2 regions of the Desulfovibrio diazotrophicus genome follow, and region 2 is predicted to be linked to the other one. Evidence: riboswitches for the same ligand, from Rfam matches in the RefSeq annotation. Region 2 holds a riboswitch; the other holds the start of a gene.
What was found. A riboswitch is a leader RNA that binds a small molecule or an ion and turns the genes downstream of it on or off. The one in region 2 is predicted to bind cobalamin.
Positions count from the first base shown of each region.

Region 1: linked by a shared signal. The riboswitch ahead of J7I12_RS09075 (sirohydrochlorin cobaltochelatase) and the one ahead of J7I12_RS05445 (FecCD family ABC transporter permease) in region 2 are both predicted to bind cobalamin.

Region 1 is NZ_OX346397.1:2,098,164-2,113,952, reverse strand. Features, by position in the region: gene J7I12_RS09120 (M24 family metallopeptidase) at 1-189, shown strand, start outside; gene aroL (shikimate kinase AroL) at 400-948, shown strand; gene J7I12_RS09110 (YifB family Mg chelatase-like AAA ATPase) at 1,588-3,117, opposite strand; gene lepB (signal peptidase I) at 3,133-3,756, opposite strand; gene J7I12_RS09100 (NCS2 family permease) at 3,968-5,278, opposite strand; gene J7I12_RS09095 (MarC family protein) at 5,330-5,929, opposite strand; gene J7I12_RS09090 (AMP-binding protein) at 6,286-7,971, opposite strand; gene J7I12_RS09085 (helix-turn-helix domain-containing protein) at 8,188-8,754, opposite strand; gene J7I12_RS09080 (30S ribosomal protein S1) at 8,916-10,631, opposite strand; cobalamin riboswitch at 10,920-11,121, shown strand; gene J7I12_RS09075 (sirohydrochlorin cobaltochelatase) at 11,156-12,070, shown strand; gene J7I12_RS09070 (RsmB/NOP family class I SAM-dependent RNA methyltransferase) at 12,200-13,588, opposite strand; gene J7I12_RS09065 (DUF116 domain-containing protein) at 13,588-14,451, opposite strand; gene fmt (methionyl-tRNA formyltransferase) at 14,665-15,657, opposite strand; gene def (peptide deformylase) at 15,630-15,789, opposite strand, start outside.
Region 2 is NZ_OX346397.1:1,250,968-1,266,756, reverse strand. Features, by position in the region: gene J7I12_RS05495 (alpha-hydroxy-acid oxidizing protein) at 1-990, opposite strand, end outside; gene J7I12_RS05490 (DUF438 domain-containing protein) at 1,387-2,862, opposite strand; gene J7I12_RS05485 (type I restriction-modification system subunit M) at 3,277-4,842, shown strand; gene fic (protein adenylyltransferase Fic) at 4,846-5,451, shown strand; gene J7I12_RS05475 (restriction endonuclease subunit S) at 5,453-6,079, shown strand; gene J7I12_RS05470 (type I restriction endonuclease subunit R) at 6,115-9,213, shown strand; gene J7I12_RS05465 (hypothetical protein) at 9,290-9,589, shown strand; gene cobI (precorrin-2 C(20)-methyltransferase) at 9,622-10,338, opposite strand; gene J7I12_RS05455 (ABC transporter substrate-binding protein) at 10,377-11,165, opposite strand; gene J7I12_RS05450 (ABC transporter ATP-binding protein) at 11,218-12,240, opposite strand; gene J7I12_RS05445 (FecCD family ABC transporter permease) at 12,240-13,307, opposite strand; cobalamin riboswitch at 13,457-13,637, opposite strand; gene J7I12_RS05440 (hypothetical protein) at 13,716-14,720, opposite strand.

The DNA of each region.
Region 1 (15,789 bases), 850 kb from region 2:
ACCCATGGGCTTGGGCACGGGGTGGGCCTGGAAACCCACGAGGCCCCCAGCCTTTCCCCCAGGGCCAACGGCGTGCTCAAACCGGGCATGACCGTGACCGTGGAGCCGGGCCTCTACTACCCCCAGTGGGGCGGCGTGCGCTGGGAATACACGGTCCTGGTGGAAGAGGACGGGGTCAGGATCTTATAAATGTGGGAAGGAGCATTCGCAAAAGGCTGCTCCGTGCGGGAGCATGGTCACACCCCGTGCAGGCACGCCTTCTGCCCCTCCTGTGCTGAGCGCGCTCGTTCCGGCGCGTAAGCGCGCAAACAACTTGCGCCCCCACGGCGGACGGCACCGGACACAACAGCCAGGGCATTGCAATGTTGCAATGCCCTCGTTGCAACCAAAGGGCCTGATATGCAAACCCCCCCGGTTTCACCAATACTGATTTTTCTTGTGGGCGCGCGGGCTTCGGGCAAGACCACCGTGGGCCGCGCCCTGGCCCGGCGGCTGGGGCTGCCCTTTGTGGATACGGACGCGGCCGTCACGTCCGCCGCAGGCAAAACCGTGGCGGCAATCGTGGCTGCCAAAGGCTGGCCCGCCTTTCGGCAACAAGAAAGCGCAGCTCTGCGCGCCACGGTGGCAAAATACCCGCAGGGCGCGGTCATCGCCACGGGCGGCGGCATGGTCCTGGCAGTTGAAAACCGCCGGTTTATGCGAGAGCGGGGCGTAGTTTTTTATCTGGAGGCCACAGCCCCTCTGCTGGTCGCACGGCTGACCTGCTCCCCCTTGGCCAGCCAGCGCCCCAGCCTCACCGGCAAGGGCGTGGCCGCCGAAATGAAACAAGTGCTGGCCCACCGCGCGCCCCTCTATCTGGAGGCGGCCCACCACCGCCTGGACGCCGCCCTGCCCCTGGAACACCTCTGCGAAGCGGCCGCAGCGCTCTTGCCTCCGGCGGCGGAATAGGCGCTTGCGCACGAGGCGTGCGCTGAAAAATGCCGGCGGCGGCTCAGGGGGCACAGCCCCCTGCGAACCCCTTTTCCTCCGGAAGTCGCTGCAAACCAAACTGAACCAGGCAAAAATATGTTGCCATGAGCGTTCGTTACGCCATCGGCGCAAAAAAGACTGTTTTTGCCCAAGCGGTACGACATTCTCCATTCAGGGGCTTCCCGCAGACCGGCCCCTGCCGACGGCCCCGCCCCCTTCCTGCTTGCGCTATTCCTCCCCTTACATCATTCCGGCCCTTGCGTCATTCCGGCCCTTGCGTCCCTTGGCGTGGGCCTTGCCTCCAGCCCCCACAGCCCAGCACAATAGCAATCTATTGAGCAAAGCCCCCTTGGACCGCCGAGCTTGCGAGGCGGGGGCTGGTGTCGTAAGGCTTGAAAAAAATAAGAGTTTTTTGTTTCCGACAAGGAAACGGCGATTTTTTGCGCGCAGCGGACTCAAGTCCGTGAGCAGCAAAAAATCGCCGTTGACGCCGTCGGCGCAAAAAAGACTGTTTTTGCCCAAGCGGTACGGCATTCTCCATTCCGGGGCTTCCCGCAGACCGGCCCCTGCCGACGGCCCCGCCCCCTTCCTGCTTGCGCTATTCCTACCTTTGCGTCCCTAACCCTCTCCCCGGTCCAGAACCCGCAGGGACACGGCCTCGGCCAGATGCTCCGCAGCTATGCGCTCCGCGCCCTCCAGATCGGCAATGGTCCGAGCCATGCGCAGCACCCGCGCGCAGGCCCTGGCCGAAAGCGCCAGGCGATCCACCGCACCCGCCATAAGCGCGTGCCCCGTGGCGTCCAAAGCGCAGTGCCGCTCCAGCAACCGGCCGCTGAGCTCGGCATTACAGCGCGGCCCCTGAGGCCCATAGCGCTCGTGCTGCCGCTGCCGCGCGGCCAACACGCGCCGCCGCATGCCCGCAGAGTCCGCCCCGGCGCTGCCCGTATCGCGAAAATCCGCGTAGGCCACGGCAGGCGCTTCCACATGCACGTCAATGCGGTCCAGCAAGGGGCCCGAAAGCCGCGCACGGTAGCGGGCCCGCTGGTCCGGACGGCAGGTGCACTGGTGCGTGGGGTCGCCGTAATAACCGCAAGGACAAGGGTTCATGGCTGCCACCAACATGCAGGCCGCGGGAAAAACCACCCGGTGGCTGGCGCGGGCAATGGCCGCCGTGCCGTTTTCCAGGGGCTGACGCAGAGCTTCCAGGGCGGTTTTATGAAATTCCGGCAGCTCGTCCAGAAAAAGCACGCCCCGATGAGCCAGGCTGACTTCGCCGGGCCGGGGCACGCTGCCGCCGCCCACCAGGGCCACGTCTGAGATCGTATGGTGCGGCGCGCGGAAGGGACGCTGACGCACCAGCCCGGCGTCCGGGGGCAGCAAGCCGGCCACGCTGTAAATTTTGGTCACTTCCAGGGCTTCTTCAAAGCTCAGGGGCGGCAGAATGGTGGGCAGGCGCTGGGCCAGCATGGTCTTGCCGCTGCCGGGCGGCCCCAGCAGCAGCACGTTGTGCCCACCGGCGGCGGCCACTTCCAGGGCCCGTTTGGCGGCCTCCTGACCCTTGACTTCGGCGTAGTCCCAGCCGCAGACCGGCGGAGGCAGGTCGTCGGGGGGCTGGGGCAAGGGCTCCAGACTTTCGGCCCCGGCCAGAAAAGCGGCGCACTGGGCCAGATCGCGTGGGGCAAAGACGTTCAGCCCGCGCACCACGGCGGCCTCCGCGCCATTGCCCGGCGGGACCAGCATACCGCGCGCCTTGCGGGTACGGGCCAGCAGCGCCAGAGGCAAGATGCCGCTCACGGGGCGGATTTGTCCGGAAAGGGAAAGCTCCCCGGCCAAATACAGGCCGTTGAGGCGCTCTGCCGGCAGCAGGCCCGCAGCGGCCAGCAGCCCCACGGCCAGGGGCAGGTCATAACTTGCGCCGTTTTTGCGCCGCCAGGCCGGGGCCAGATTGACGGTGATGCGGGCCGGCGGCAGGCGAAAGCCCGAAGCGCGCAAGGCCGCAAATACACGGTCCTTGGCTTCGCGCACGGCGGCTTCGGCCAGGCCCACCATGGTAAAGCCCGGCAGCCCCTGGCGCACGCAGTCCACTTCCAGCTCCACGGGATAGGCGTCCACGCCCTCCACGCCGCCGCTCAGCAGCCGGACCACCATGCCCTTTGCCCCTTTTTATTGAATTTTCTGTCCCAACCGGCTCCAGCGGATGTCGTCCAGTCCAGCCCAGGACCAATAGATGCGCCAGGCCTTGGCCCGGATGGCGGTACGGTCCACAAAACCCCAGAAGCGGGAATCCAGCGAATTGTCGCGGTTGTCGCCCATGACAAAAAACTTGTCCGGCGGCACGGTCACAGGGCCGAAGTTATCGCGCACGGGCTCCACAATGCCCGGCTGGGTAAAGCGGACATAGCTTTCCCGCACGGGCTGGCCGTTGCGATAGAGCTGCTTGTCGCGCACTTCAATGACGTCGCCGGGCGTGCCGATAATGCGCTTGATGTAGTCCACGCTGGGGTTGTTGGGATATTCAAAAATAATGATGTCGCCCTTTTGCGGATCGTCCCCCCGCCACAGGTAGGTGTGGGTAAAGGGAACTTTAACGCCGTAGGCGAACTTGCTGGCCAGCAGATGGTCGCCCACCAGCAGGGTTTGCAACATGGATTCGGAAGGAATCTTGAAAGCCTGCACCACAAAGGTGCGGATGAACAAGGCCAGGACCAGGGCCACCAGAAGGGCCTCGCCGTACTCGCGCCACAGGGGCTTTTTGTAACGCGCGGACGACTGCAACAGCGTAGCCATGCGGGTTCCTCTTGATTAATTTTTTTGTGGCGGCAGGGGAACTTTTGTTCGCACAAGTTTCCTTCCGCCACCCCCAACCTTTCAGAAATTTTATTTTTCTCAGGGGACGCGCCAGGCGTGCCCACGTCAGGTCGGGGCAGGCGCGCCCCAACGACCAGAGCGCGCCGCCACACCTTACTATGCCCGCAGGCGCGGGCAAAGGCAAGGAGCGCTAGCCAAGCCGCAGGGCGAAGTTGATTACAAAGCACAGGGCAATGATCAGCATGACCAGGTTCACGTCTTTAAAGCGCCCGGCCAGCAGTTTGACGCCCACCCAGCTCACAAAACCGAAGCCGAAGCCCGTGGCGATGTTGAAGGTAAGCGGCATGCTCAGGATGGTGAGAAAAGCGGGCAGGGCCACGGTAAAGTCGTCAAAGCGGATGCGCCCCACCTCCTGCATCATGAGCGCGCCCACGATGATCAGCACCGGCGCCGTGGCGTAGGCGGGCACCAGACCCACCAGAGGCGTAAAGAACAAAGCCAGAAAGAACAGCGCGGCAATGGTCACGGCCGTGAGCCCGGTGCGGCCGCCTTCGGCCACGCCGGCGGCGCTTTCCAGATAACTGGTGGCGGTGGTGGCGCCCATGACGGCGCTGGTCATGGTGGCCACGGAATCGGTAATGAGCGCCCTGTCCAGATTTTCAATATGGCCGTCCTCACGCACAAAGCCCGCTTTTTGCGCCAGGCCGATGAGCACGCCCATGTTGTCGAAAAGATCTACCATGGTCAGGGTAAAAATGATGGAAATGAGCCCGTGGTGCAGCGCTCCCTTGAGGTCCATCTGCAAAAAAGTTTCCGTAGGCAGGGGCAGGCTGAAGGAAAACACTTGCCCTTCGGGCAGTTGGGTCACACCCAGGGCAATGCCCGCAAGGGTCACAACCAGAATGCCGATGATCATGGCGCCGGGCACGTTGAGCGCCAGTAGCCCGCCGATAAGGAATATCCCTGCTACCGAGAGCAGCGTGGCGGGCTGGGCCAGATTGCCCAGGGTCACAAAGGTGGAGGGGCTGTTCACCACGATGCCGCAGCTCTTCATGCCGATAAAGGCGATAAAGGCTCCGATGCCGACCACAATGGCGTATTTGAGATCCATGGGCACGGCGTCAATGATCATCTGACGCACGCGGGTCACGGTCAGAAGCAGAAAGACCACGCCGGAAATGAATACCGCGCCCAGGCCCGTCTGCCAGGTGTAGCCCGCCGGGCCGCAGACGTAGTAGGCAAAAAAGGCGGTAATGCCCAGACCCGGCGCCACCCCCACAGGAAAGCGCGCCCACAGGCCCATGATCAGCGTGGCAATAACGGTCACCCAGATGGTGGCGGCCACGGCCCCATCTCTGGGCATGCCCGCGTCGGCCAGCATGTTGGGCACCACAAAAATGAGGTAGCACATGGCCATAAAGCTGGTCAGCCCTGCCAGCAGCTCCCGCCGTACTGTGCTGCCCTTGGCCGCTGGCCGGAAAATGGTTTCCAGAAGGCTCATGCCGTTTCCTCCGTTCGGATGTGGATTATGGCCCCACACGCAAGGGCGAACTTAGCCCAGAAAGGCGCGGATGCCCGTAAAAATTACCTGGGCGGCAATGGCCGCCAGCAGCAGGCCCGTAAGTTTGGAAAGCACGGCAATGCCCGTGCGGTGCAGGGCGCGCACCACCGTATCGGCCATGCGCAGCAGCACAAACATGCCCAAGGCGGCCAGAAGCAAGGAGAGCACCCCTACCAGGGTCTGCTCCAGCCCCTTGGCCGAAGCGCCCATAACCATGACCGCACCGATGGAGGCCGGGCCCATGCCCAGGGGAATGGCCAGGGGCACCACGCTGATGTCGCCGTCCTTGCCTGCGGTCACTTCCTTGCCGTCATCGTTCATAAGGGAAACGGCGGTAAGAAAAAGCAGCACGCCCGCGCCAATGCGAAAGGCGTCCAGGGTAAAGCCGAAAAGCGCAAACAGGTGCGGCCCGAACAGAAAAAGCGTCACGCCGATACAGAAGATGGCCGTGGAGGTTTTGGCGGCCACGGCGGCCTTTTGCCTGCGATCAAAGGTGCGGGTGCCGCTGATAAAGGCGCTCAAAACCGCCGGCGGCGTCATGAGCGCGTAAATTTTGATGCTGGTGCCCACCACGTCGGCCACGATGTCCATAAAACGTCCTCACGGAGCACGGGGCCTTGCTGCCCCCCGGAGCAGATTACCCTTGAGAATACATATTCTCAAAGTTTACAGCACGCTTGTCCCGGCGTTTAAGCACGCAAATAACGTGCGCTTGCGCCTCCACGGCGGGCGTCTGCTTACGCAACCGCCAGGGCATTGCAACGTTGCAACGCCCTGAAGCGGGGGCGGCATTGGCAGCGTTGGTTTGTGCAGTGCGCGCGCAGTCCTCTACGCCAATTTGCCTGCCTGAAAGGCAGGCAGTATGCCAGTGTGCGGGGCGGCTGTCCAGAATAGCCGGTTGGGGGGCGTGCGGAAAAATCGCCGGGTATCTTTTCACTGAAGGCGCACTACTTTTTTTCCTGCATAGCTTCAGGCCAGCGCGCGGCGGCCATTTCGCGCAGCTTGTACTTCTGGATTTTGCCGCTGGCAGTGAGGGGAAAACCGGTAATTATTTCTACATATTTGGGGATTTTGAACCAGGCGATTTTGCCGCGGCAGAAATCACGCACATCTTCGGGGCGGATGTCCACGCCGGGACGGGGGATGACAAACGCGCCCACTTCTTCGCCGTATTTACGGCTGGGCACGGCCACCACCTGCACGTCCAGCACGCCGGGCATGCTCAGGAGGTATTCTTCCACCTCGCGCGGGTAGACGTTTTCGCCGCCGCGGATGATCATATCCTTGATGCGGCCCGTGACGCGCAGATAACCGTTTTCGTCCATGACGCCCAAATCGCCGGAGTGCAGCCAGCCTTCTGGGCTGATGGCGGCGGCCGTGGCTTCGGGCATATTGTAGTAGCCCTTCATGACATTGTAGCCGCGGCAAAGGATTTCGCCCACCTGGCCGCGGGGCAGTTCCTCGCAGGTTTGCGGGTCGCCCACGCGCACCTCAATGCCGGGCATGGCGCAGCCCACGGTTTCACAGCGCAGGGGCAGGGGGTCGTGGATGTCCGATTGCGTCATGACCGGCGAGCCTTCCGTAAGGCCATAGCAGATGGTGATCTCTTTCATATTCATGTCCTCCACCACGCGGCGCATGAGAGGTTCCGGGCAGACGGATCCGGCCATGATGCCTGTGCGCAGGTGAGAGACGTCAAAACGCTTGAAGAGCTTGTGTTCCAGTTCGGCCAGAAACATGGTGGGTACGCCATAGAGGGCCGTACAGTGTTCGCTGTCCACAGCGGCCAGCACCTTAAGCGCATTGAAGGATTCCAGGATGACCATGGTGGCCCCGTGGTTGACGCAGGCCGAAACGCCCAGCACGCAGCCAAAGCAGTGGAACAGGGGCACGGGCAGGCAGACGCGGTCGTTGGGGCCGAAATTCTGGTGTTTGCCTATCCAGTAGCCGTTGAGGCCCACGCCCACATGCGTGAGCATGACCCCGCGCGGAAAACCCGTGGTGCCTGAAGTGTACTGCATGTTGATGGCCTCCCAGGGGTCCAGGGAGGCCTGACGGGCCAGATAGTCCGCGTCGTCCACCATATCGGCCAGCGCCAGAACCTCAGGCACGGAATACATGCCCCGGTGCTTTTCAGCACCCAGAAAAAAAACCCGCTTGAGGTGCGGCAGATTTTTGCAGACAAAAGAATCGTGGGACTGAAAGCGCAGCTCCGGGGCAATGCGGTAGAAGGTTTCCAGATAGTCGTGGTCGCGCAGGCTATCAATAAGAAAGACGTTCTCGCATTCGGACTGGGTAAGCAGATAGCGCAGCTCGTGCTCGCGGTAGTTGGTGTTCACTGTAATGAGCACAGCCCCGATCTTGGCTGTGGCAAACTGCAGGGCCACCCAGTAGGGCACATTGGTGGCCCACACCGCCACCTTTTCGCCCTTTTCCACGCCCAGGGCCATGAGCCCCTTGGCAAAACGGTCCACCATTTCCCCGAATTCACGCCAGGTCTGGCGGTAGCTGCGGTCCGCATAGACAACGGCCTCATTGTCCGGATACCGCGCCACCGTGTGGTCCAGAATCTGCCCCAGGGTCCACTCGCGCAGCTCAAACTGCGCCTGGCGCTCACGCACTTTTTCGTCCATGCTTTCCTCCTGAGGCATCCTTATGGGGGATCAGTAAATCGAGTTTACGCCGCTGCCGTTGCGCGGGGCAAAGGCCCCGGAATGGCGTTGTCTAGAGCAGTTAGCGAATGAAATGAGCTAACTGCTCTGCAAGAATTTTCTTGAAAATCCTTGCCACGAAATGCGAGAAGGCAGGCTCTTGCCTGTCGCAAGCGAGCATTTCAAGTGTTAAATGCTCTAGGGATTGTAGGTGACGGCCAGAATCTCCACTGGCTCGTCGCCGGCCGCGCCCACATAGTGGGGCACAATGGAATTGTAGTAGATGGTTTCGCCGGGCTTGAGCATATGGGCTTCGCGTCCGTACACCACCAGAAGCTGACCCTTGAGCACCAGAATAAATTCCTCGCCTTCGTGCGAGGTCGTCTTGCGCTCACCGCCGTCCGGAAAAATACGGATGTGGAAGGGCTCCATATTACGGTCGTTCTTGCCCTTGCCCAAGGCGTGATAGACATAACTGGGCCGGGGAATGCGTCCGGTATGCAGGGCCTCATCGGCCTCGCCTTCATTCTGGATGCTGCTCACAATGGGGTCGCGGCTGAACTGGTCGTCCAAAAAGGTGCCCAGCCGCACGCCCAGAGCACGAGCCACCTTTTGCAGGGGGCCGATACAAGGGTAGATGGCATTGTTTTCCAGCTTTTCCAGATACGCTTCGGCCAAGCCCGTATGCTGGGCCAGGGTGGGCAGGTCCATCTCGCGCTCTTCACGAAAAACCCTGATGCGGGAACCGATGGTGTGGGGGGACATGCAGACCTCCTGCGGCGTTGGCTGTAGTTGCGACGGGCGCGCGGGGCGCGCGGGGCGGGAAAAAAGATGAAGAAAGGGGGGGTATGCCAAGAGGCGCGCCGGTGGCGCGCCTCTTGGATATGTTCTGCACCGGTGGCACGCCGGTGGCGCGCCGCTGCGGTCTAGCTGTTGTTTTCGCTTTCTTCAAACTTCTGCTTGAGCAGATCGCCCAGGCTCTGGCCCGCTTCCTGCGGTCCGGAATGGAATTCCTTGGGCTTGCGGCGGTCGTCCTCGTCCTTGATCTGCTTAATGGAAAGCCCCAGGCGGCGCTCTTCGGCGCTCACATGGATGACCTTGGCCTGAATTTCCTGGCCTTCCTTGTACATTTCAGCAGGCGACTTGACTTTTTTGCTGGAAAGCTCGGAAACGTGCACCAAGCCTTCAATGCCTTCTTCAACCTCCACAAACAGGCCGAAGTCGGTGATGTTGGTCACAATGCCCTTGACCGTGCAGCCCACAGGGTAGGTGTTGGGCACATGGCCCCAGGGGTCGTCCACCAGCTGCTTGACGCCCAGGGTGAACTTTTCGTTTTCCTGATCCACGGTCAGCACCTTGGCCTGCACGGTGTCGCCCACCTTGTACAGCTCGTTGGGGTGGCGCACCTTTTTGGTCCAGGAAATGTCGGAAACGTGGATGAGGCCGTCGATGCCGTCCTCAATGCCGATGAACATGCCGAATTCGGTAATGTTCTTGATGACGCCCTCAAGGATGGTGCCTTCGGGGTACTTTTCGGCCACCAGTTCCCAGGGGTTGGGCCGCACCTGCTTCATGCCGAGGCTGATGCGTTTTTTGTCGCCGTCCACGCCCAGAATGACCACGTCCACCTCGTCGCCGGTGTGGACCATCTGGGAAGGATGACGCAGCTTGCGCGTCCAGGACATTTCAGAGATGTGCACCAGGCCTTCCACGCCGGGCTCCAGTTCCACAAAAGCGCCGTAGTCCACCAGATTGGTGACCTTGCCGGTGCATTTGGCCCCTTCGGGGAAGCGGGCGGAGATGTCCTGCCACGGATCGGGCACCAGCTGTTTGAGGCCCAGAGAAACTTTGTTGGTTTCACGGTCAAAGGAAAGCACCTTGAGGGTCAGATCCTGACCGATGGTGATCATTTCCTTGGGATGGCGGATGCGCTTCCAGCTCATGTCCGTGATGTGCAGCAGGCCGTCCAGACCGCCCAGGTCCACAAACACGCCATATTCGGTGATGTTTTTAGCCTTGCCCTGCACAATCTGGCCTTCGGCCAGGGTGCGCAGCAGCTCCTGCCGCTTGGAGTCGCGCTCTTCCTCAAGCAGCACGCGCCGCGAAACAATGACGTTGCTGCGGCGACGGTTGATCTTGAGCACGCGGAACTCGAACTCCTGGTTGACCAGGGCGTCCATATCGGGCACCGGGCGCAGGTCCACATGCGAACCGGGCAAAAACGCCTCCACCCCGCCGATATCCACCGTGTAGCCGCCCTTGATGCGGCGCACAATGTGGCCTTTGATGACCTTGTTGGTCTCCTGTACGGCCTCGAGCTGGTCAAAGACCTGCATGCGCTTGGCCTTCTCAAAGGAAAGGGTGATGGTGCCGTCGTTTTCGTTCTTGCGAACCACATAGACGTCCACCTTGTCGCCCACCTTGACGGTCATGTTGCCGGCGGGATCGCGGAACTCTGCCGCGGGGATCTGCCCCTCGGACTTGAAGTTCACGTCCACCAGCACCGTGTCGTCGTCCACGCGGACAATCTCGCCCTTGGTGATGGAGCCTTCCTCAAGGTCGCCAAAATCGGGATTGAGATAGTTTTCAAGGGCGCTTTCGAAATTGATTTCGCTGTCGTGCCCGGTTTCCAAACCTGCCATATGTCCAGCCTCCAAACATGATTTCCCCCAACCAGGGAGGTTGACTTAGTAGCAGGATTTTACCAAAAGAACAAGGGAAAATCCGCGCAAATGGGCACAGGAAGCCAAAAAAACGGCTCCAGCGCAGGCCGCCGGCCTTGACTTTTGCCCCGGCCTGGTATCCTCTGCGGTAAGAACAGTCACGCCTGTAGTGCCCGGAAGGCTGCCGCCCGCGGCCGTCCGTCAGGCGGGCGCGGGCGCGTTTATGCGGCGCCATGCGCCCCGGCATTGCGCCGTCCTTGCTGAAATGTTTCGGCAAAGACGGTCTGTTTTGCGCTGCGGGGAATTCCGTGCAAATCGGAAACAGTCGCGCTGCGGTAAGAGGGTACAAGGCTTCTTCGCGTCCGTCGGGCAGCCCGGCAGGCGCGCGACAGCCAGTCGCGCAAGCGGTGAAGGCGAAGCCGAGGCCAACCCCTCAAGTCCGAATACCCGCTGGGCGTTTATGCCCTTTTTCAACCTGTCAACGCGCCATTGAGGAGGTTGCCATGCCGCGTTTTTCGCCCTTTGCGGGCTCCCGTCTGTTCCTGCTTCTGCTCCTGCTCCTTGCGGCCCTGGCCGCGCCCGCCGCGCCCCACGCCGCCGACGCGCCCCAGCAGGGCGTTCTGCTGGTGGCCTTCGGCACCAGCGTGCCCGAAGCCCTGCCCGCCATGCAGGCCGTGGACCAGGAGTTTAAACAGGCCTTCCCCGGCCAGCCTGTGGTCTGGGCCTATACCTCGCAGATCATCCGCAAAAAAATCGCCGCTCAGGGCCGCCCTGTGGGCGGCATCAGCGACGGCCTCGCCAAACTCGCCAAAGACGGCGTAAAAGTAGTGCGCGTGCAGTCCCTGCACGTCATGGCCGGCGAAGAATTTTCCGCTCTGGAACGCGCCGTGCTCATTGACCTGCAAAAAAATCCCGGCCGTTTTGAGGCCGTCTATCTGGGCCGCCCCATGCTTGAATCTGAAGCCGACGCCCAGGCCTTGGCCTCCGCCATTCTTGAGGACACCAAGGCCCTGCGCGGCAAAAACGCCGCCCTTGTCCTCATGGGGCACGGCCAGGAACACGGCCGCGCCGGCCTGACCTTTGAAGGCGTGCGCGCCCTGTTCCACAACCAGGACAAACATGTTTTCATGGCCACAGTAGAAGGCGAACGCAGCTTCGACGACCTGCTCAAAGAACTTAAGGCCGCCAAGGTCAAGTCTGTGGTCATCGCGCCGCTCATGCTGGTGGCCGGCGACCATGCCCGCAACGACCTGGCCGGAGACGAAGCCGATTCCTGGGCCTCTCAGCTCAAGGCCGCGGGCTTCAAGGTGACCGCCAACCTTAAGGGTCTGGGCCAGGTGCCCGGCGCCCGCGCCCTGCTGGTGCAGCACGCCAAAAGCGCCTCCGACGACCTGACCAAGGAACCCAGAAAGCAGTAACAAATCCTTTCTGCACCCTGCAAAAACTTTCCCCCGCCTTGCGGCAGGGGAAAGTTTTTGCGAGGAAGAACGTGCGGGGGAGGGGACGCTTTTTAGTAAAAAAGTCCCCTCCCCCGCAAAGTATTCGCCCTATGCCCGCCGCCGCAGCAGCGCGCCAAACATGCCTTCCAGCCAAGGATGGTCGTGAGGGGTCTGCCAGCGCTGTTCCAGGCGCAGGTCGGGATGTTGCCGCAACAGGCCTGCCACGACCCCCTCGTTTTCGTCGGGGTTGAGGGTGCAGGTGATGTAGGCCAGGCAGCGGCCAGGCTCCAGCAAGGCAGCTGCCCGCTCCAGTAACCGGCCTTGCAGGGCGGTCAGCGCCGCCAGGCGCTCCGGCCCCCGACGCCGGATGTCCGGCCGACGGGCCAGCACGCCCAGGCCGGAACAGGGCGCGTCCAGCAGCACAGAGCCGGGCCAGCGGGCCAGGGGCGGACGCGCGGCGTCCGCTAGGCACACGGGCGGCAGGCACACGGACGGCAGGTGCAGACCCAGACGAGCGCAGTGCCCCGGCAGGGCCCGCAGTCGCCCGAAGCTGCTGTCCGTACAAAGGCCCACGGCCACGCCGCGCTCCAGCAAAGCCGCAGTTTTGCCGCCGTAGCCCGCGCACATGTCCCACACCGGGCCCTCCAGCGCGTACAGGTCCAAGGCCGCAAGGACGCGCTGCGACCCTGCGGACTGAAACGAAAGCGCCCCCTGGGCCTGCCAGTGGGCTAACGGCCGATCCATCACGCTTTCCGGCAGCTCCCCCGGCCCCAAGGCCACGCCCCAATCGCCCACGGCCGCCGCGCCGGGCAGGGCGCGCAAGGCCGTCAGCAAGGCGGCGCCTTCAGGGCGGCGGGCATTGACCCGCAGTCCACTCCAGGGGCGGCCGCAGGAACGCCGCAACAACAGGGCCGCGTCCGCTTCGCCATAGGCCCGCGCCCAGAGCCGGGCCAGCCAGTCCGGAGCCGCGCAGAACAGGGCCAGCGCGCCCAGCGGGTCCGCCGCCCCCTGACGGTAAAAATCCTCATGGCGCGGGGCTTCTCCCAAGCGCTGCACGGAACGCAACGCGGCGTTGGTCAGACCGGCCAGCCGTGGTCCGTACAGGGTCCGCGCCTGTTCCACGGCCTCGTGCAGCACGGCGTGGGGGGGCGTTCTGTCCTGCAGCAGCAGTCCATAGACCCCCAAAGCCAAAATGTGCCGCAAGGGGCGCGGCAGACCTCCTGGCCTGGGCAATACCCGTCCCAGCACATAATCAATGCGGATTTCCGCCCGCAGACAGCCGTAAGCCAGTTCTGCGCACAAATGCCGGTCCCGCGCCGCCAAAGCCGTGCCAAAGGCTGCACTGCCAGCCTGTCCCGCAGGGGCGTGCGGGGCCGCACCTAAGGCCATATCCAGGGCCGCCTGCACGGGCATACCCGCGTCCGTCAGCAGCAAAGTCCGCAAAGCCGCATTGCGGGCCGTAACCCGCAACTTGCCGAACCCTTTTGGAAAACCCATTATTTGCTCCCCGGCGCGCTGCCTGCCGCCGCCACAGACCCGGCAACCATCCGGCCCGGCGCAGGGCCCAGCCCCAGAAACAGCCTGATGGCGGCCTCAATGGCGTCCAGCGGCGCCAAAGTGTCCAGGCAGGGGCCGTGGGGCCGCTCGTTAAGCACGCCAAACACAGGGACAGGGTAACTGTCCTGAATGCCGGAGGTCAGGTCGCGTTCGCAGGCCACGGCAATAATGCAGCGCGGCCGGGCCTGGACCACGATGCGCCGGGCAATGGTGCCGCCCGTGGCAATGGCTAGCCGCACCCCGTAGGCGTCGCGCAGGTCCAGCAGCGCCCCTACCGGGCAGGCCCCGCAGCGGCGGCAGTGGTCCGCATTGTGCATCAACCGGTGTGGGCAGGCGCTGCGCTGCAGACAGTGGGGCAAGAGCACCAGCAGTTGCTCCGGCCGCACCGGTTCGCGCGCCGCCAGCACCATTTCGTTGTTGACCTTGACAAACGACCGCCGCACCGCCGCCCGGTCCAGACCCACCAGCTTGGCCAGCATCTCCATGAGCGGAAAAAACAGCCGCACCGTCATGTGCCGCACGCCGCCGCCGCCCGGCAAAGGCCGCCCCGTATAGATATGAAAAACCAGGCTCAGGCACAGCCCCAAAACCGCCAGCATGGCCGCCGCCGCCACGCTGACGCTCACTGCCGGCAGCCAGTGCCGCACCCCCAGAAACCCCGTCCAGGGCAAAATCAAAAACACTGCCAGCGCCAGGCACAGCAACAGACACGAACCCAACATGAGCCCGATGAAGACCCGCTTGCGCGCGCCGCCGTACTGCGCCGGCGGCAAGGAATACGGAGACTTGCGCAGAAACGCCATAGACCCTCATCCAGCGCGGGAAAAAGAGGCTGCGGGAGCGCTCGCTGGAAAAACGCGAACCTCGCCTACGCCCCACCCCGCAAAAAATTTTCTCTTTCCAGAAAAATCCGCTGACGTACCCTGTACAGAAGAAAAAATGCCCCACATTGCCGCCACGCGCCCGAAAGCGGAATGCCGGAGCCGCGCCTCCCGGCACAGCCGGAGGCAGATTTTTTATTCCCCCTGTTCCACCAAGCCGCAGGGTCCGGGCCGCAGGCCGCGCAACGCGCCATTGACAAAGTCGCGGGCGGACATGGTCTTGCGGCCCTGGGGACGCAGCGCGCCCAAGGCGTACCAACGGTCGGCGCAGGCCACGCGCAGCGTGTCATCCGCATGGTCGAGCGTGCCGGGGCTGACGCCGGGGCAGGGCTCGGCCAACCTGCCCGGAGCCAGAGTGCAGGGAAAAGTTTTGTCCTGACCGCTGAAGTGCAGGACTACGCGCGCGCCGGGCCAGGGCGTGACCCCGCGGATATGGGCGTGCACCTGCACCGCCGGGCGGTTCCAGGTAATGACGGAATCCTGTTTGCCCATTTTGGCGGCGTAGGTGACGCGGCCGGCATCCTGTTCCTCCGCTGTGGCGCGGCCTTCCAGCAGGGCGTCCAGCACCTGGGGCAGGAGGTCTGCGCCCAGTTGGGCCAAGGCGTCGTGTAGGCTGCCTGCAGTGTGGTCATTGAGGGGCAGGGAGGCGCTGGCGTATACCGGACCGGCGTCCAGTTGGCGCACCACACGCATGATGGAAACGCCTGTGCGGGCATCGGGCTGCCAGTCCTCCATAATGGCGCGCTGGATGGGCGCTGCCCCGCGCCAGCGGGGCAAAAGGGAGGCGTGCACGTTAAGGGGGGCGAGACGGGGCAGATCCAGCACAGACTGGGGCAACAGCAGGCCGTAGGCGGCCACTACCAGCACGTCCGGGGCGTAGGCGGCCAGACGGGCCACGGCGGCGGGATCCTTAAAACTTTCCGGTTGTTCGACGGGCAGACCCAGTTCCAGGGCCGCGCTTTTGACGGGCGGCATGCTGAGCTTGTGGCCGCGCCCGGCGGGCCTGTCCGGCTGGGTGTAGACGGCGACGAGGCTGCCGCGCGGCCAGACGGCCAGACGGCGCAGGGTGGGCACGGCAAAGTCCGGCGTGCCCATGAACACTAGGCGGCAGTTTTGCGCTTGAGCCACTTTTTTACCTTGCTGTCGTAAAGGCTGCGCCGCAGGCGGCTGATTTTGTCGATAAACAGGATGCCGTCCAGGTGGTCGTATTCGTGCTGCAGCACAATGGCGGGAAAATCTTCCAGGTCTTCTTCAATGCGC
Region 2 (15,789 bases):
GGCGGCAATGTCCTGGCAGCCCGTGAGGACCATAGTCTGCACCAGTTCGCCTTTGAGCTGGGTCAGGTATTTGCTCACGCCGGCCGCGCCGCCGCCGATGGCGGCCCAGACAATGGGGCGGCCGATGCCGACCAGGTCGGCCCCCAGGGCCAGCATCTTGAACACGTCGGCCCCGCTGCGCACGCCGCCGTCCACCATGACGGTTATCTGCCCCTTGACGGCCGCGGCAATGGCGGGCAGCACCCGTGCCGTACCCGGCGCGTATTCCATGACCCGGCCGCCGTGGTTGGAAACCACAATGCAGTCCGCCCCGGCCGCCACAGCCGCCCTGGCGTCGGCCACGGTCATGATGCCCTTAAGGATGAATTTGCATCCGGCCTGATGGATTTTGGCAACAATGGCGGTCAGTTCCTTGAGGGATTTGGGCCCCACGGGGTGCCCCATCTTGCGCAGGGTAATCAGCCCGGCGGCGTCGATATCCATGCCCACGATTTTACAGCCGGTGGCGTAGCAGCGCTCAAGTTTTGCGTCGAGTTCCGCGCTTTCCCAGGGTTTGATGAAGGGAATGCCGTGGCCATTGGCCGCGCTGATGGCGGCAAAGGCGGACTGGGTAATGACCGGGGGGACGCCGTCGCCGGTACAGCCGATGACGCCGGCCTCTTTGCAGCCTTGCACCACGGCCGTCACGTAGTCTTCTTCCGTAACGGCGTCATTGAAGTTGAACATGCCGCCTATGGGCGCGGCCACCACCGGCATGGCCAGGTGCAGCCCCAGGCCGGTACAGGAGGTGTCCGGCGCGTCGGCTTCATGGATGAGGCGCATGTTCAGGGCTGTTTCCGCCAGGGCCTTGACGTTGTCCTTGAAGGCGGCGGCGCTGCCCAGCCCGCCCATACCGGGCACCTCGCCCGCACAGGCTCGCCCGTCGCAAACGGGGCACAGTCGACAGGCCCCCCGCATCAGTTCCTTGGCCTTTTGGCGTATTTCTTTCATAGAACACTCCAGCATCAGGTGCGTGCCATGCCGCCGGCCCGCGAGGGCGGCAAAGACCCAGCCCGCTTGGCGGGGTTGCCGGCAAGCTATGGATAATAGTTTGATATCTATAATTTTATACCCGCTGCATCCAAAAAGCAAGCCGAATCCCGGCTTGCGGGGCTTGAGGGGGCCTGCAACAGAGCGGAATTATATGTTTTTATTTTTTACAAAAAATGTGCCCGCCGCAGCCCTGGTTCGGGCGGACCCTACCGCCAGTCAGGGGGGCACAGTGGGCCAGGTTACCGCGTCGGGCGCGGGCAACGCGCAATTACGGCGCGCGGCCCCTTGCACAAAGCCCCCTGCTGCCGGCGGCAACAGGGGGCAGAGTTTGTCCGGCGGGGCGGGCCGTGCAGGTCATTCCCATTCAAGCAGGCGGCGCTGGCCGGTGAGGGCGCGCAGGCGGGTTGCGTCCTGGCCCACTTCAAGGCAGCCCAGGTACTTGCCGTGGGCGTCCCGGAGGGCCAGGTACTGGATGTGGATAAACCTGCCGCCCAGGTCCAGCCAGAATTCGGCCTTGTCCCGCTTTCCGCTTTTAAAGGCTTCCAGAATTTCCGTGACCATGTGTACGGATTTGGGCGGGTGGCAGTTTTTGACCTCCCGGCCGATGACGGCGGCGCTGCGGGGGAAGATGCGGCTTTCGCCATCGGAATAGTAGGCCACCCTGTCGTCCGGGCCCACAAAACTGATGTCCACGGGCAGATTGCGGAGTATGGCGTTGACCACCTCCGGGGCGAGCTGCCCGGTGGAAAGCGACAGCAAAGCCGTTGCCCCGGCGGGCGCAGGGCTGCGGATTGGGCCGGCGGTCCACTCCGTGCCGGGGGTTACGCCAAAGGCGTAGCCCACTTCGTCGTCGCCCAGGCGGCAGCGGTTCCAGTCTTCGGCGGTGAGTAGTTCGAGGGTCATGGGGAAGAGGATGTTTTCTTCCTTGCGGAACATTTCTTCAATTTCAGCGAGCAGGCCGGCCAGGGCGGCAAGACTTGAGGCGCGTTCCTTTTGGGCCAGCAGGGCCATGGTGGTGCGGAAGGCGCTGCGGATATCGTCGTGCACTGCCCACATTACCTTGCCCGGCGCGCTCAGGCCGTGCTGTTCCAGCAGGGGAAAGAGCTGATTTTCCTTGCGGATATAGTGCGTTTTGATGTCCTCCAGCTGCTGCAGCAAAAAGACCAGACGACCATGCATAAAGGGCCAGGCGGCGTCGCCCGATGTGCCTTCGGCCTGGGCGGCCGCCTCGCGGATTTCGACCAGCAGCTTTTTGGCCCGCAGATTTTCTTCCATATAGGTATGCAGGGGGTGCCCCGGCTGCACGGGAAGGGGCGGCCGCTTTTCCAGCGCCCCGTGGAACAGGGCGGCGTGCAGATGGCACATGCGCTTGATTTCCGATTCCGGCAGGCCTTCCCGGACCAAGGTCTGCTCCAGGGTGGCGATTTCCTCCGGGGCAATGTCGCCCACCGTGGCGTTGAATTTTGCCTGCACGTCGGCAAAGGCGACGCCGTTGTGCAGATCCCCGATGATTTCTTTGAGTTTTTCCAGGCGTTCTTCCCGCGAAAGGCCGGCGGTGGGCGCTGTGCCCGCTGCTCCGGCGGGGGGGACAAGAGTCACGGCCTGGCCGGTGGCGGCCATGATGGCGCCCGCGATAAAAAGCAGGAGCGCAAGCACGCTTTCATTGCCCAGGCCCGCGGCTTTTTCCACTGAGGCGACGCGCCCCAGGGTCTGGCGCAGCAGGGGATTTTTCAGCTTGGCAAAAGCGCTGTTGTGGTCCGCCAGGGCATCGACCAGAAAGGGATATTTTTCCGTCAGGGCAAAGATTTTTGTGTCCTTGGAGAGTTCCATAATCACCACCTCCGTATAGCTTTTCTTGCAGGCTATACGCAGGGGCAAGGGGACGTCTGTAACATTTGGCACGCTTTTCCAAAAAAATAGGCCCGTCCAAAACCGGGCAGGTTTTTTGCGGCAGCGCGCCGCCCGCACATGGGGCAGGGCTGCACTGCATATGGCGTTGAGTTGCCACGGATTAGTCGCTATACTCGTGCGGCCCGGTTCCTTGGCGGCGGTCACGCGGTCAGCAGCTGCAGGCCCGCAGTCGCCGGGGCTGCACTTTCGGGGCTGCGGCGCGCCAGTGCCGGGTTGCCTCAGGCTTGCGGGGCTGACAGGCTCTTGGGCCTTAGCGCCTTCAACTTTATTACGTCACGATTGCGGATGACAAAAAACGCCGCAAAACGGATACAGCAGGATGGACTGCAGCATATGACCAGCTCCCAACAACGCGATGCCCTGCAACGCCAAATCTGGAAAATAGCCAATGATGTCCGTGGCGCTGTGGACGGCTGGGACTTCAAACAATATGTGCTTGGGGCTTTGTTTTACCGTTTTATCAGCGAGCATTTTATCGGCTACATGGAAGCTGGCGACGCAAGCGTCAACTACGCCACGTTGGACGACGCTATCATCACTCCGGAAATCAGGGACGATGCCGTCAAATCCAAGGGCTACTTCATCTATCCCAGCCAGTTGTTTGCCAATGTGGTCGCCGACGCCAAGACCAATGAGAGCCTGAACACCGATCTGGCCGCCATCTTTGCCGCCATTGAAGGCTCCGCCCTCGGCTATCCTTCGGAGCAGGATATCAAGGGGCTGTTTGCTGATTTTGACACCACCAGCAACCGCCTTGGCTCCACGGTCAAGGAAAAGAACGCGCGCCTGGCCGCCGTGTTGAGCGGCGTAGCCGGTTTGGATTTTGGCGATTTTGCAGACAACCGCATTGACCTGTTCGGCGACGCCTATGAATTTCTGATCTCCAACTACGCCGCCAACGCCGGTAAATCCGGCGGCGAATTTTTTACTCCGCAGCATGTGTCAAAGCTCATCGCGCAGCTCGCCATGCACAAACAAACCGCCATCAATAAGATCTATGACCCGGCCTGCGGCTCCGGTTCTTTGTTGTTGCAGGCCAAAAAGCAGTTTGACGAACACATTATTGAAGACGGTTTTTTCGGCCAGGAGATCAACCACACCACTTACAACCTGGCGCGGATGAACATGTTTCTGCACAACATCAACTATGACAAATTCAACATTCAGCTGGGCGACACCCTGACCACGCCGCATTTTGGCGATGCAAAGCCCTTTGACGCCATTGTTTCCAACCCGCCCTATTCAGTGAAGTGGATAGGCGCGGACGACCCCACCCTTATCAACGACGAACGCTTTGCCCCGGCCGGGGTGCTGGCCCCCAAGTCCAAGGCCGACTTTGCCTTTGTGCTGCACGCCCTCAGCTACCTTTCCGGCAAGGGCCGGGCCGCCATTGTCTGCTTTCCCGGCATTTTTTACCGCGGCGGGGCCGAGCGGAAAATCCGCAAGTATCTGGTAGACAACAACTATGTGGAAACCGTCATCGCCCTGGCCCCCAATTTGTTTTACGGCACCACCATTGCCGTAAATATTCTGGTGCTTTCCAAGCACAAGAAGAACACCAAAATCCAGTTCATTGACGCCGGCGGCCTGTTCAAAAAAGAAACGAACCACAACGTGCTGCTGGATGCGCATATTGCGCAGATCATGCAGGTCTTTGACAGCAAAGAGGATGTGGAGCACTTTGCCCAATCCGTGCCGTATGAAGTTGTTGCAGACAAGGATCACGACTATAACCTGTCTGTCAGCAGCTATGTGCAAGCCAAGGACAATCGCGAAGTGGTGGATATTGCAAAGCTCAACGCCGAACTGAAAACTACCGTCGTCCGGATTGACCAGCTGCGGGCGGAGATTGACGCCATTGTGGCGGAAATTGAGGGAACGCAGACCGGAAGGGGATGAGGCATGATTCTGGAAAACAGGCTCGGCATCACCAATCAGGTTGAACTGGCAAAAGCTGAAGAAAGGATAAGCAAGCAGAATGCCAAAAAACTGTTCGACTCTGGCGAGATTGATGCCATTGAAGTTGGTACGTTTGCAGGGCTTGCCTTTATTCATGCCCGGCTGTTTAAGGATATCTATGCGTTCGCGGGCAAAGTTCGTAAGGTGAATATCGTCAAAGGCAATTTCCGTTTTGCGCCGCTGATATATCTGGATGCCGCGCTACAGCATATCGACAACATGCCGCACAGTAATTTTGACGAAATTATCGAAAAATATGTTGAGATGAATATTGCCCATCCCTTTCGCGAAGGTAATGGCCGCGCCACCCGGATCTGGCTCGACCTGATGCTTAAAAAAGAAATCAAACAGGTGGTGGATTGGAACCTGGTCGATAAAGAAGAATACCTGTCCGCCATGCAACGCAGCGTGGTGAAAGACATTGAAATTAAGCACCTGCTGCACCAAGCCCTCACCGACCAGATTGATGACCGCGCCTTGTTCATGAAGGGTATTGACGTGAGCTACCACTATGAAGGCTATAGCACCTTCAAGACCGAGGAACTGTAGTATGACTGGTGCAAACTTTCTGGAAAAGCTGCTGGATGGGGCTGAAGTGGAATGGAGGGCGCTGGGGGAAGTTACGCAATATGAGCAACCGACTAAGTACCTAGTAAATTCAAAAATTTATCATGATAATTTTAAAACTCCAGTGCTTACTGCAGGGAAGACGTTTATTCTCGGCTACACTGATGAAAAAAGTGGCATCTATAAAGCATCTGAAAGACCAGTAATAATATTTGATGATTTTACGACTGCGAACAAATGGGTTGACTTTGACTTCAAAGCAAAATCTTCTGCCATGAAGATGATTACATCAAAGGATGACAGCAAAGTTTTGCTTAAATATGTCTACTATTGGCTAAATACAATCCCCTGCGAATTACTTGACAGAGACCACAAACGGCAATGGATAGGCAGTTTTTCCAATAAAAAGATCCCCATCCCCTGCCCAGACAACCCCCAAAAATCACTTGCGATCCAGTCTGAAATCGTCCGTATTCTGGACACCTTTACCGAGCTGACCGCCGAGCTGACCGCCGAGCTGACCGCCGAGCTGACCGCCCGCCAAAAGCAGTACGCATATTATCGTGACATGCTGTTCAATTTTCCCAAGTCAAAAAAGGCAGCAGGATAACACATCTCGAAAGGCCAAATATCCACGAGGTTGCAATGCACGACTTCAAGGCCATAGCCGAATCCAACAACTTCATCGTTCTCGATACGTATGTAAGCGACTGGCAGGCTGTTGAAAGCTACCAGACTGAAAGCGACCTGGAGCGGGAGCTTGTTCAGGATCTGCAAAATCAGGGCTACGAGTACGCTGCGGGCCTCAACTCGCCGGAAAAACTGCTGGCCAACGTGCGCACGCAGCTGCAAATCTTGAACACCGTGCAATTTTCGGATGGCGAGTGGGAACGCTTTGTGGAAACCTGGTTGGACAAGCCCGGCGACGGTCTTGTGGACAAAGCCCGCAAGGTTCATGACGATTACATCTATGACTTTGTTTTTGACGACGGCCACATCCAGAATATTTGCCTCTTTGACAAAAAGAACGTTGCCCGCAACTCGGTACAGGTCATCAACCAGTTTGAACAAACCGGGTCGCACGCCAACCGTTATGACGTGACCATCCTGGTCAACGGCCTGCCCCTGGTGCAGGTAGAGCTTAAAAAACGCGGCGTGGCCATCCGCGAGGCCTTCAATCAGGTGCATCGTTACAGCAAGGAGAGCTTCAACAGCGAGCATTCCCTGTTCAAATATCTGCAGATCTTTGTCATCTCCAACGGCACGGATACCCGCTACTTCGCCAATACCACCAGGCGCGACAAAAACAGCTTTGACTTCACCATGAACTGGGCAAAGGCCGACAACAGTCTGATCAAAGACCTGAAGGACTTTACCGCCACTTTTTTCCAAAAAAATACCTTGCTCAGCGTGCTGCTGCGCTATTCCGTGTTTGACGTGAACAACACCCTGCTGGTTATGCGCCCCTACCAAATCGCGGCCACAGAACGCATTTTGTGGAAAATCAACAGCACCTGTCAGATGAAGCAGTGGCGTAAACCCGAGGGGGGCGGCTATATTTGGCACACCACGGGCTCGGGCAAAACCCTGACCAGCTTCAAGGCGGCCCGCCTGGCGACCGAGCTGGACTTCATCGACAAGGTTTTTTTTGTGGTGGACCGCAAGGACCTTGATTACCAGACCATGCGGGAATACCAGCGCTTTTCGCCAGACAGCGTCAATGGTTCGGAAAGCACCGCCGGACTCAAGCGCAATTTGGATAAAGACGACAATAAAATTATCGTCACCACCATCCAAAAGCTGAACAAACTGATGAAATGCGAAGCGGACCTGCCTGTCTATAACAAGCGGGTGGTGTTCATTTTTGACGAATGCCACCGCAGTCAGTTTGGTGAAGCACAAAAGAACCTGAAAAAGAAATTTAAACTTTATATGCAGTTTGGCTTTACGGGTACGCCGATTTTTTCGCAAAATGCCTTGGGCGCGGCAACCACTGCCAGCGTCTTTGGCCATGAGCTGCATTCTTATGTCATCACCGACGCTATTCGTGATGAAAAGGTGTTGAAGTTCAAGGTGGACTACAACGATGTGCGCCCGCGCTTCAAGAATATTGAATGCGAACAGGATGAAAAAAAACTTGGCGCGGCGGAAACCGCGCAGGCCCTGCTGCACCCCGAGCGCATTTGTGAAATTACCCAGTACATTCTGAACAATTTCCGGCAAAAGACCCGGCGGCTGCAGCCGGGCGCCAAGGGCTTTAACGCCCTGTTTGCCGTAAGCAGCGTGGACGCCGCCAAGCTGTATTATAACTCCTTCAAAGTTTTGCAAAAAGACAGCGACAAGCCGCTCAAGGTGGCCACTATCTTTTCGTTCGCGGCCAATGGAGCGCAGGACGCCATTGGTGATATTGCGGATGAAAGTTTTGACGTTACAGCCATGAACAGTAGCGCCAAAGAATTTTTGAGTGCGGCCATTGCGGACTATAACGCGCTGTTCAAAACGAGTTTCAGTGTGGAGAGCAATGCCTTCCAAAACTACTACCGCGACCTTGCCTTGCGGGTGAAGAATCAGGAAGTAGATTTGCTGATTGTTGTGGGCATGTTTCTGACCGGCTTTGACGCCCCCACGCTGAATACTTTGTTTGTCGACAAAAATCTGCGATACCACGGCCTGCTGCAAGCCTATTCGCGCACCAACCGCATTTTTGACGCCACCAAAACCTTTGGCAATATCGTCACCTTCCGCAATCTGGAGCAGGCCACCATTGACGCCATCACCCTGTTCGGCGACAGCAACACCAGAAATGTGGTGCTGGAAAAAAGCTACAAGGAATATATGGAGGGCTTTACCGATGCGCTCACTGGTGAGGCGCGACGTGGTTTTGTGGCTGTGGTGCGGGAATTGGAGCAGCACTTTCCCCACCCCGACGCCATTGAAAAAGAGGCAGACAAAAAGGCTTTTGTCAAACTGTTCGGCGAGTATCTGCGGGTTGAAAACATCCTGCAAAACTACGATGAATTTGCCGTTCTGCAGGCCCTGCAATACGTTGATATGAACAATGCGGCGGCTGTGGAGGCATTTAAAGCAAAGTACTATTTAAGTGATGCGCAGTTGCACGCCTTACGGGCCGTCAAAGTGGTGCCTGAACGTAAATTGCAGGACTATCGTTCGGCGTACAATGACATCAGAGAATGGCAGCGTCGGCAACAAACGGATGCTGCTAAAGAAAAATCGGCCATTGACTGGGATGACGTGGTCTTTGAAGTGGACTTGCTGAAATCGCAGGAAATCAATCTGGACTACATTCTTGAATTGATCTTTGAGAACAACAAAAAAACTAAGGACAAAACCGCACTGGTGGAAGACGTGCGCCGCCTGATCCGCGCCAGCCTCGGCAACCGCGCCAAGGAGAGCTTGCTGGTCGATTTTATTAATCAGACAGACCTGGACCAGCTTGGCGACAAGGCCGGCGTGATAGAGGCTTTCTTCACCTTTGCCAGGGCGGAACAGCAACGTGAGGCGCAAGAACTTATCCGTAGCGAAAATCTGAATGCGGAGGAAGCCAGGCGCTATCTCAGCGCCTCACTGAAGCGGGAATTCGCCAGTGAAAACGGTACGGAACTCAATGACGTTCTGCCACGGATGAGCCCGCTAAACCCGCAGTACCTGAAAAAAAAGCAGGGAGTTTTTCAAAAAATCGTCGATTTTGTTGAAAAGTTTAAGGGTGTTGGCAGGTTGACGTAAGGCAGCGCCTTGCGTCGCCCGCGCAGGGGGCAGGGCTGCGCGCAGATCGCGTCCCTACCCCCTGAGCAACGTACTTTTGCGGCTCTACATCTTCAACGTTTACGACCTGCCTGTTCCGGCGCTTACCCGTGCAAATAACCTGCGCTTGGCCTCCACGGCGGGCGGCTGTTTACGCAACGGCCAGGGCATTGCAAAGTTGCATGCCCTGGCCGTAATGCCTCAGGCCGCGCCCTTGCCGACGCTGTTCCGCAGCGCTTTAGAGCATTTAACACTTGAAATGCTCGCTTACGGCAGGCAAAAACCTGCCTTCTCGCATTTCGTGGCAAGGATTTTCAAGAAAATCCTTGCAGAGCAGTTAGCTCATTTCATTCGCTAACTGCTCTAAAGTCGGGGCGCTGCTCCGGGCCATCAGCCCTCTGCATCCGTGGGTTTGCGGCTCAGGATCAGGGACATGTAGGGCGGGGTGGCGTCATTTTCCGGCAGGCCGGTGCGGATGTGTTCGCCCGGCCGTTCCACCAGGCTGGCCAGCACACAGTCCTTCAGGCGGCCTGTGCGGCGCAGGGCCTCGCGGATGGCTGGCAGGTTGCGGTAGGCCTTGAGGATCACCGCCGTGTCCGCGTCCTTGAGGGCCGCCGTCAGATCGTCCTGGCGGTTGATGCCGGGGATGAGGCGCAGGGTTTCGCCATTTTCGCAGAGCACCACCTGCGCGCGGGCGGCGGCGGCCTGAATGGAGGTGACGCCGGGCACAATCTCCACGGGCAGGTGCGGGGCCAGCGTCCGCAGGGTGCGCAGCAGATAGCCGAAAGTGCTGTAAACCAGGGGGTCGCCGATGGTCAGAAAGGCCGCGTCCGCGCCGCTTTCCAGCACGTCTCTGGTGGTGCGGGCGGCGGTTTCCCAGGCTGTGCGCAACGCGGCCGCGTCGCGGGTCATGGGAAATTCCAGCCGCAGCAGGCGCACGTCGGGCCGCAGATGGGGGCGGGCGGTTTCCAGCGCGGCGGAATAGTCGTTGCGCGGCGAGGCCGCGGCCAGAATAACGTCCACGTTGCGCAGCACGTTAACGGCCCGCAGGGTTAGCAAATCCGGTGCGCCGGGGCCCACGCCCAGGCCGTAAAGGGTTCCGGTCATGTAATATTCCGTCATGTATGGTAGAAATGTTGCGGCCTTCAGGGCCGGGGGGCGGCGTGCAGCCAGTGCGCCAGTTCTTCCGCCGCGTCCACGGCGCGGGGGCCGGGCCTGGCGTAGCGGGCTTCGTCCACCAGCAGCACCCGGCCTTCACGCACGGCGCGCAGGCCCGCGAAGTGCGGTCGACGAGCCGGAGGTTCCGGGTCCGGATTCATGGGGCCGCGCTGTACAAGATAGACGTCCGGATCTGCCGCGATGAGGGTTTCCTCATTGCAGCGGACCAGTTTTTTGGCCTCGTGCAGGACGTTTTCGCCTCCCGCGCAGGCGATGATTTCGTTGGTAATGCCCTTTTGCCCCGCGCCCAGCAGGTTGGGATAGCGCACCTCGTAGAACACCCGCAGCGGCGCACGCCCGGCCGTGGACCGGCGCAAGGCCTCCAGCCGCGCCCGCCAGCCGCGCACCAGGGCGGCGGCCCGGTCTTCCAGGCCCGTAAGGCGGCCCAGGGCCTGCGTCACCGCAAGCATGTCTGCAAAGGAATCCATCTGAAAGGTAAGCACGGGCAGGCCCAGGCTGCGGAGGTTTTCCGTAAAGACCTGCGCCTCTTCCCGCCCGGACATCTGCAGCACCAGATCCGGCTTCTGCGCCAGAACAAGTTCGGCATTGGGGCGCATGTGTGTGCCGATGGCCGGCAGGGCCGCCAGCTCCGGCAGGGCGGCGTCGGCCGCGGTGCGGGCCACAATGCGGTCGCCCGCGCCCAGGGCCAACAGCAGTTCGTTGTACGCCCCGTACAGGGCGATGATGCGCCGGGCCGGATGCTCCAGGCGCAGCACATGGCCCGTGTGGTCTGTAACCTCAATGGGCGCGGCGGCCGTTGTGCCGACTTCAGTTTTTGGCGAAGCGGGTGTTGTTGCCGGGGACGTTTGTGGCGTGGGGGTCGCGTCCGCCGCCAGGGCCGGGCCGGTGGGAGCGCAGAGCAGGAGCGTCAGCAGCGCTGCCGGCAGGAGCAGTGTCAACAGATGCGGCCGCAGCAGGGGCGGCGGCGTGGGGCGCGGCCCACGGCCCGCGTGCGCGGGCGGACAGGGCCTGGGGCAGGCCCCACAGGGGGTGGGGCAGCACGGTAACGGGCGTTTGGTACAGCGCACTGAGGTTCTCCTCGGTAAAAACCTGCCGCACGGGGCCGTCAAAGGCCAGGCGGCCTTCCCGCAGGCCCAGCAGCCGCGTGGCGTACAGGGCGGCCAGGTTGCAGTCGTGCACGGCCATGAGCACGCAGGCTCCGGCGGCGCGGCGGCGTTCCAGCAAGTCAAACAGTCCGGTCATGCGGGCCAGGTCCAGACCGGCGGCCAGCTCGTCCAGCAGCAGCAGAGGGCTTTCCTGCGCCAGGGCTCTGGCCAACAGCACCCTTTGCAGTTCGCCGCCAGAAAGCTCATGCAGCCGGCGGTGGGCCAGCCCTGTCGTGTCCGTGGCGGCCAGGGCGCAGTCCGCAGCCCTGTGGTCCCCGGGGCCATACCAGCCCCAGGGGGAAAGATGGGCGTAGCGCCCCAGGAGGACCATTTCCCGTGCCGTCAGATCCTCCGGGCAAGGGCCGCGCTGCGGCACCACGGCCACCCGCCGGGCCCGTTCCCGGGGCCGCAGGCTTGCCAGGGGCCGGTCGGCCAGACGCACCTCCCCGCTCCAGGGGGCCAGCACGCCTGAAAGCGCGCGCAGCAGCGTGGTCTTGCCGCTGCCGTTGGGACCCAGCAGGGCCGCGCATTCTCCGGCCCGCAGGCAAAAGGTCAGGCCCTGCAGCACAGGACGGCGGCCGTAGCCCGCCACAAGATCCGTCACGGCCAGCAGGGGGGCGTCCTGGGCGTCACGGCGCAGGGCGTCTCCGGCGGCGTCCCGCGCGGGGGCAGTGGGGCCGTACATCAGCGCCCCCGCACCAGCAGGGCGAAAAAGGGCCCGCCCAGCAGGGCCGTGACCACGCCCACGGGCAGTTCCTGCCCGCCGTCCAGCACGCAGCGGGCCAGCACGTCGGCCCAGACCAGCAGCACGCCGCCGCCCAGAAAGGCTCCGACCAGCAGCGGGCCGTGCCCGCCGCCCAGCAAAAGCCGCAGCACATGCGGCACCACCAGGCCCACAAAACCGATAACTCCGGCCACGGCCACGCAGCCCGCCGTCATGCAGCTGGCTCCGGCCAAAAGCCAGAAGCGCGCGCGGGCCACGGCCAGACCCAGCTGCGCGGCCTGCTCGTCGCCGAGCGCCAGCACGTCCAGCGCCCTCCAGCCCAGGCCGACGGCCAGCAGGCCCGGCAGCAGGGTGGCGAGCAGCAAGGGCAGGCTGTCCCAGCCCCGACCTTGCAGGGAACCCATAATCCAGAAGACGATGCTGGTGACGGATTCCTCATTAAGGGCCTTGACCAGGGCCACCAGCGCGCCCAGAAAGGCGGCCACGGCAATGCCCGCCAGCACTACGCTTTCTTTGCGCCAGCCCCCGCGTCCACGTCCCAGCCAGAGCGCTCCGGCCAGGGCCAGAAGCGCGCCGGCCAAGGCCGCCGGAGCCACCAGGGCCGCCGGGTGTGGCCCCAGGGCGGGGAAAAAATCCGTCAGTCGGCCGCCCAGGGCGATGGCCAGGCTGGCCCCGAAGGCCGCCCCGGCGGAAACCCCCAGGGTAAAGGGGTCGGCCAGGGGATTGCGCAACACTCCCTGCAGGGCCACGCCGGCCACAGCCAGAGCCCCGCCGCAGAGGGCCGCCAGCACCACCCGCGCCAGGCGGATGTCGCCCACCACCAGGTTGAGGGCGCTGTCGGGGGGCAAGGGGCCGAGCCCCAGCGCGCCCGCCAAGGCGGACAGCACTTCCCGCGCCGCATAGGGGGCGGGCCCCGGCAGGCAGGCCAAGGGCAGGGAACAAAGCCAGAGGCCCGTCAGGAGGGCAAAGGCCGTCCAGCGGAGGCGGTGTTTGGCGGAAGGTACGGAGGATGTGTGCCGTGCGGTCATGGCGCTGCTCTGAAGGCCGCCCGTGCGGTCATAAAAAAAGCCTCTTCCGTCCGCGCGCACGCAGAGGGAAGAGGCCCGTATTTCCTCTTTCCTGCCGGCAAAAACCCGTTGCCGCGGCGGCCTGCGCCGCCCACCGGGCCGTGACGTACGGCACGGTCCGGGCTACGGCAGGTCTTCCGGCTTGGCCCCCGCGCTTCGGCCTTCCCGTTGCCAGTGGCACATGAAGAAGCGCGGTATACGGGCCTTACGGCGGCGGGTCCGCTCCCGTTTTGCACGGGATTCCCTTTTCAAGCCGGGCAAAACCCGGCTACCGTAACCGTGGTCACTGTAGGCGCGGGGCAGGGGGCTGTCAATGCCGTGGGCGCGGCGCTTCCCTATCCCTTCGGCCAGGGGCCCGACGTTTCCGGATCAGGGCCGGACCAGAGTGATGGCGGTGATGCCCGTAAAAAAGTAGAAGGGCAGGCAGGTCATGGCCAGCAGCAGGGCCAGGATCAGCGTGGGCTTGTGGCGCAGGGGCGCGGCGCTGCGGCTGACCACGGTCCAGAGCGCCGCGGGCGCGAGCCAGAGCAGCAGACGGCCGCTTTCCCACAGGGCGTCCAGGGTGGTGAAGGCCCCGGTCTGCCGGTGCGCCTGTATGGTCAGCCCGGCGGCAAAAAGCAGGAAAAGCCAGAACAGCGCCCAGGCGTGGCGGGCCCACACGGCGCACCAGGGGATCATGACATTGTAGTGGTCCCGGCCAAAGTCATCGCGCCGGCGGCGCAGGGCGAGCCAAAGCGCGCCCGCCCCGCCGGCCAGGCCCAGGATCAGGGGCAGGCTGGCATACAAGGCGCACCAGAAGGGGGAGAACCAGCCCGGCAGAAAAATATCGCCCAGGGTAAGGCTGGCCGCGTCGGGCCGCACAAAAGCCGCCTGCAGGCGTGCGGCCGCCAGGGTGGCGGCCAGGGCGAACCAACCCTGCAGACCGCTGATAATGCCCAGGGCCGCGTGGAGCACGGGCAGCTTGGGCAGAAACTTCCAGAGCGAGAAGTAGAGGCTGCTTACCAGTACGGACAGCCCCAGCAGAATCCAGGCCATTTCCGCCATAAAGGCGGGCAGGGAGTCGGGCGTGTAGGAATCGTGGGCAAAAAAAAGCCAGATGCGGCCGCCCACCAGCAGGGGCCAGCCCAGCGCCAGGGCCAGCAGGGCCAGCTGCCGGGCGCATTTTTCATAGGACGCGCGCCGCCGCGTAACCGCCAGCAGGCGCGCCGCGCCGGAAACCACACCCAGGCCCGCAAAGGCCGCCAGGGCCGTCAGGGCCGCCGCCAGGGCAACGGCATCCAGGCCGGACTGCACCAGGGGATGCCCCGCCAGCAATTGGCGCAGGGCCTGCATCCAGACTTCGCCCGCCGCCAGAATGTCCTGAAAGACGTTCATCGGGCACCGCCCGAAGGTTCCCGCGCCGGGATGGAAATGCTCATGCCTCCTCCTTACGGTCTTGCGTTGGTCAGTGCTGGTGCGCTATGTTCAAAAAAAGGGACACGCCTGTTTTTGCCTGAAAATTGCCCTGGCCGCAAGGGCCGGGCGCGCGGAAGCGCCATACGGGGCCGCCTGGCGGGCGTACTGGCGTGGTCACGCGGGCGGCGCAACTTTTTGCGGAGACTTTCGGGTATGAAATATTTTTCTTTGGCCGCGGTCCTGGTCGGCTTGCTTGCCTTGGTCGGCTGCGCCGGAAAGGCGCGTACAGCGGCGCAGGACGAGCAGGAAAAACGCCTCCAGACCATGGACAGGCGGCTGACAGCCCTGGAGCAGAGCGTGGGCGCGCTGAACAGTCAGACGGCCCGGCTCAACAACAGGGTGTATGAAGTCCGCACGGCGGGCGGCCGCAAAACCGGCTACCGTGTGGTGCCCATCCTGCCCCCCCAGTCGGCGCAGTCGCTGTCCGCCGCCGCAACGCCGCCAGCCCCGCAGTCTGCCCAGGCCGTGACGCCCCAGGCCTCCCCGGCGGTAACGGCCGCGCCTGCCGCGCCGTCCGCAGCGGTTCCTGTGGTCAGGTCTGCCGGGGGGCGGCGTCCGCGTCTGCTTCAGCCGGCAAAACGCCGCCAGCCTCCGGGCCGCAAGGGTTGCGCATTGATCCTGCCCGCCCCGCCCCGTCCTTTCCCCGCGCAAAAGGCGGACACGACGGCGCCGCAGCCCCCGCGGGGGCGTCTGCCGCCGCTTCCCGCGCACCCGTCAGGCCCGCCGCACCTGCGACGGACGCGCTCCCGGCAAACTCCGGGACAACGCCGGGCGTTCTTGGTCTGCCGCCCGAAAGCCTGCCGTCACAACCTCTGCCGCAGGCGTCTGTTGCCGGCAACCCGGCCCAGGGCGGCGCGACCGCCGTCGGCGCGGGCGCTGTAAGCCGGGCGGCCGCTGGTGCGGGGGGCAACCCTGCCGTACCCGTGCCCGCTCTGCCGCGCACGGAACTTTCCTTGCCGCCGGAACCCGCCGGTCTGGGGCTGCCGCC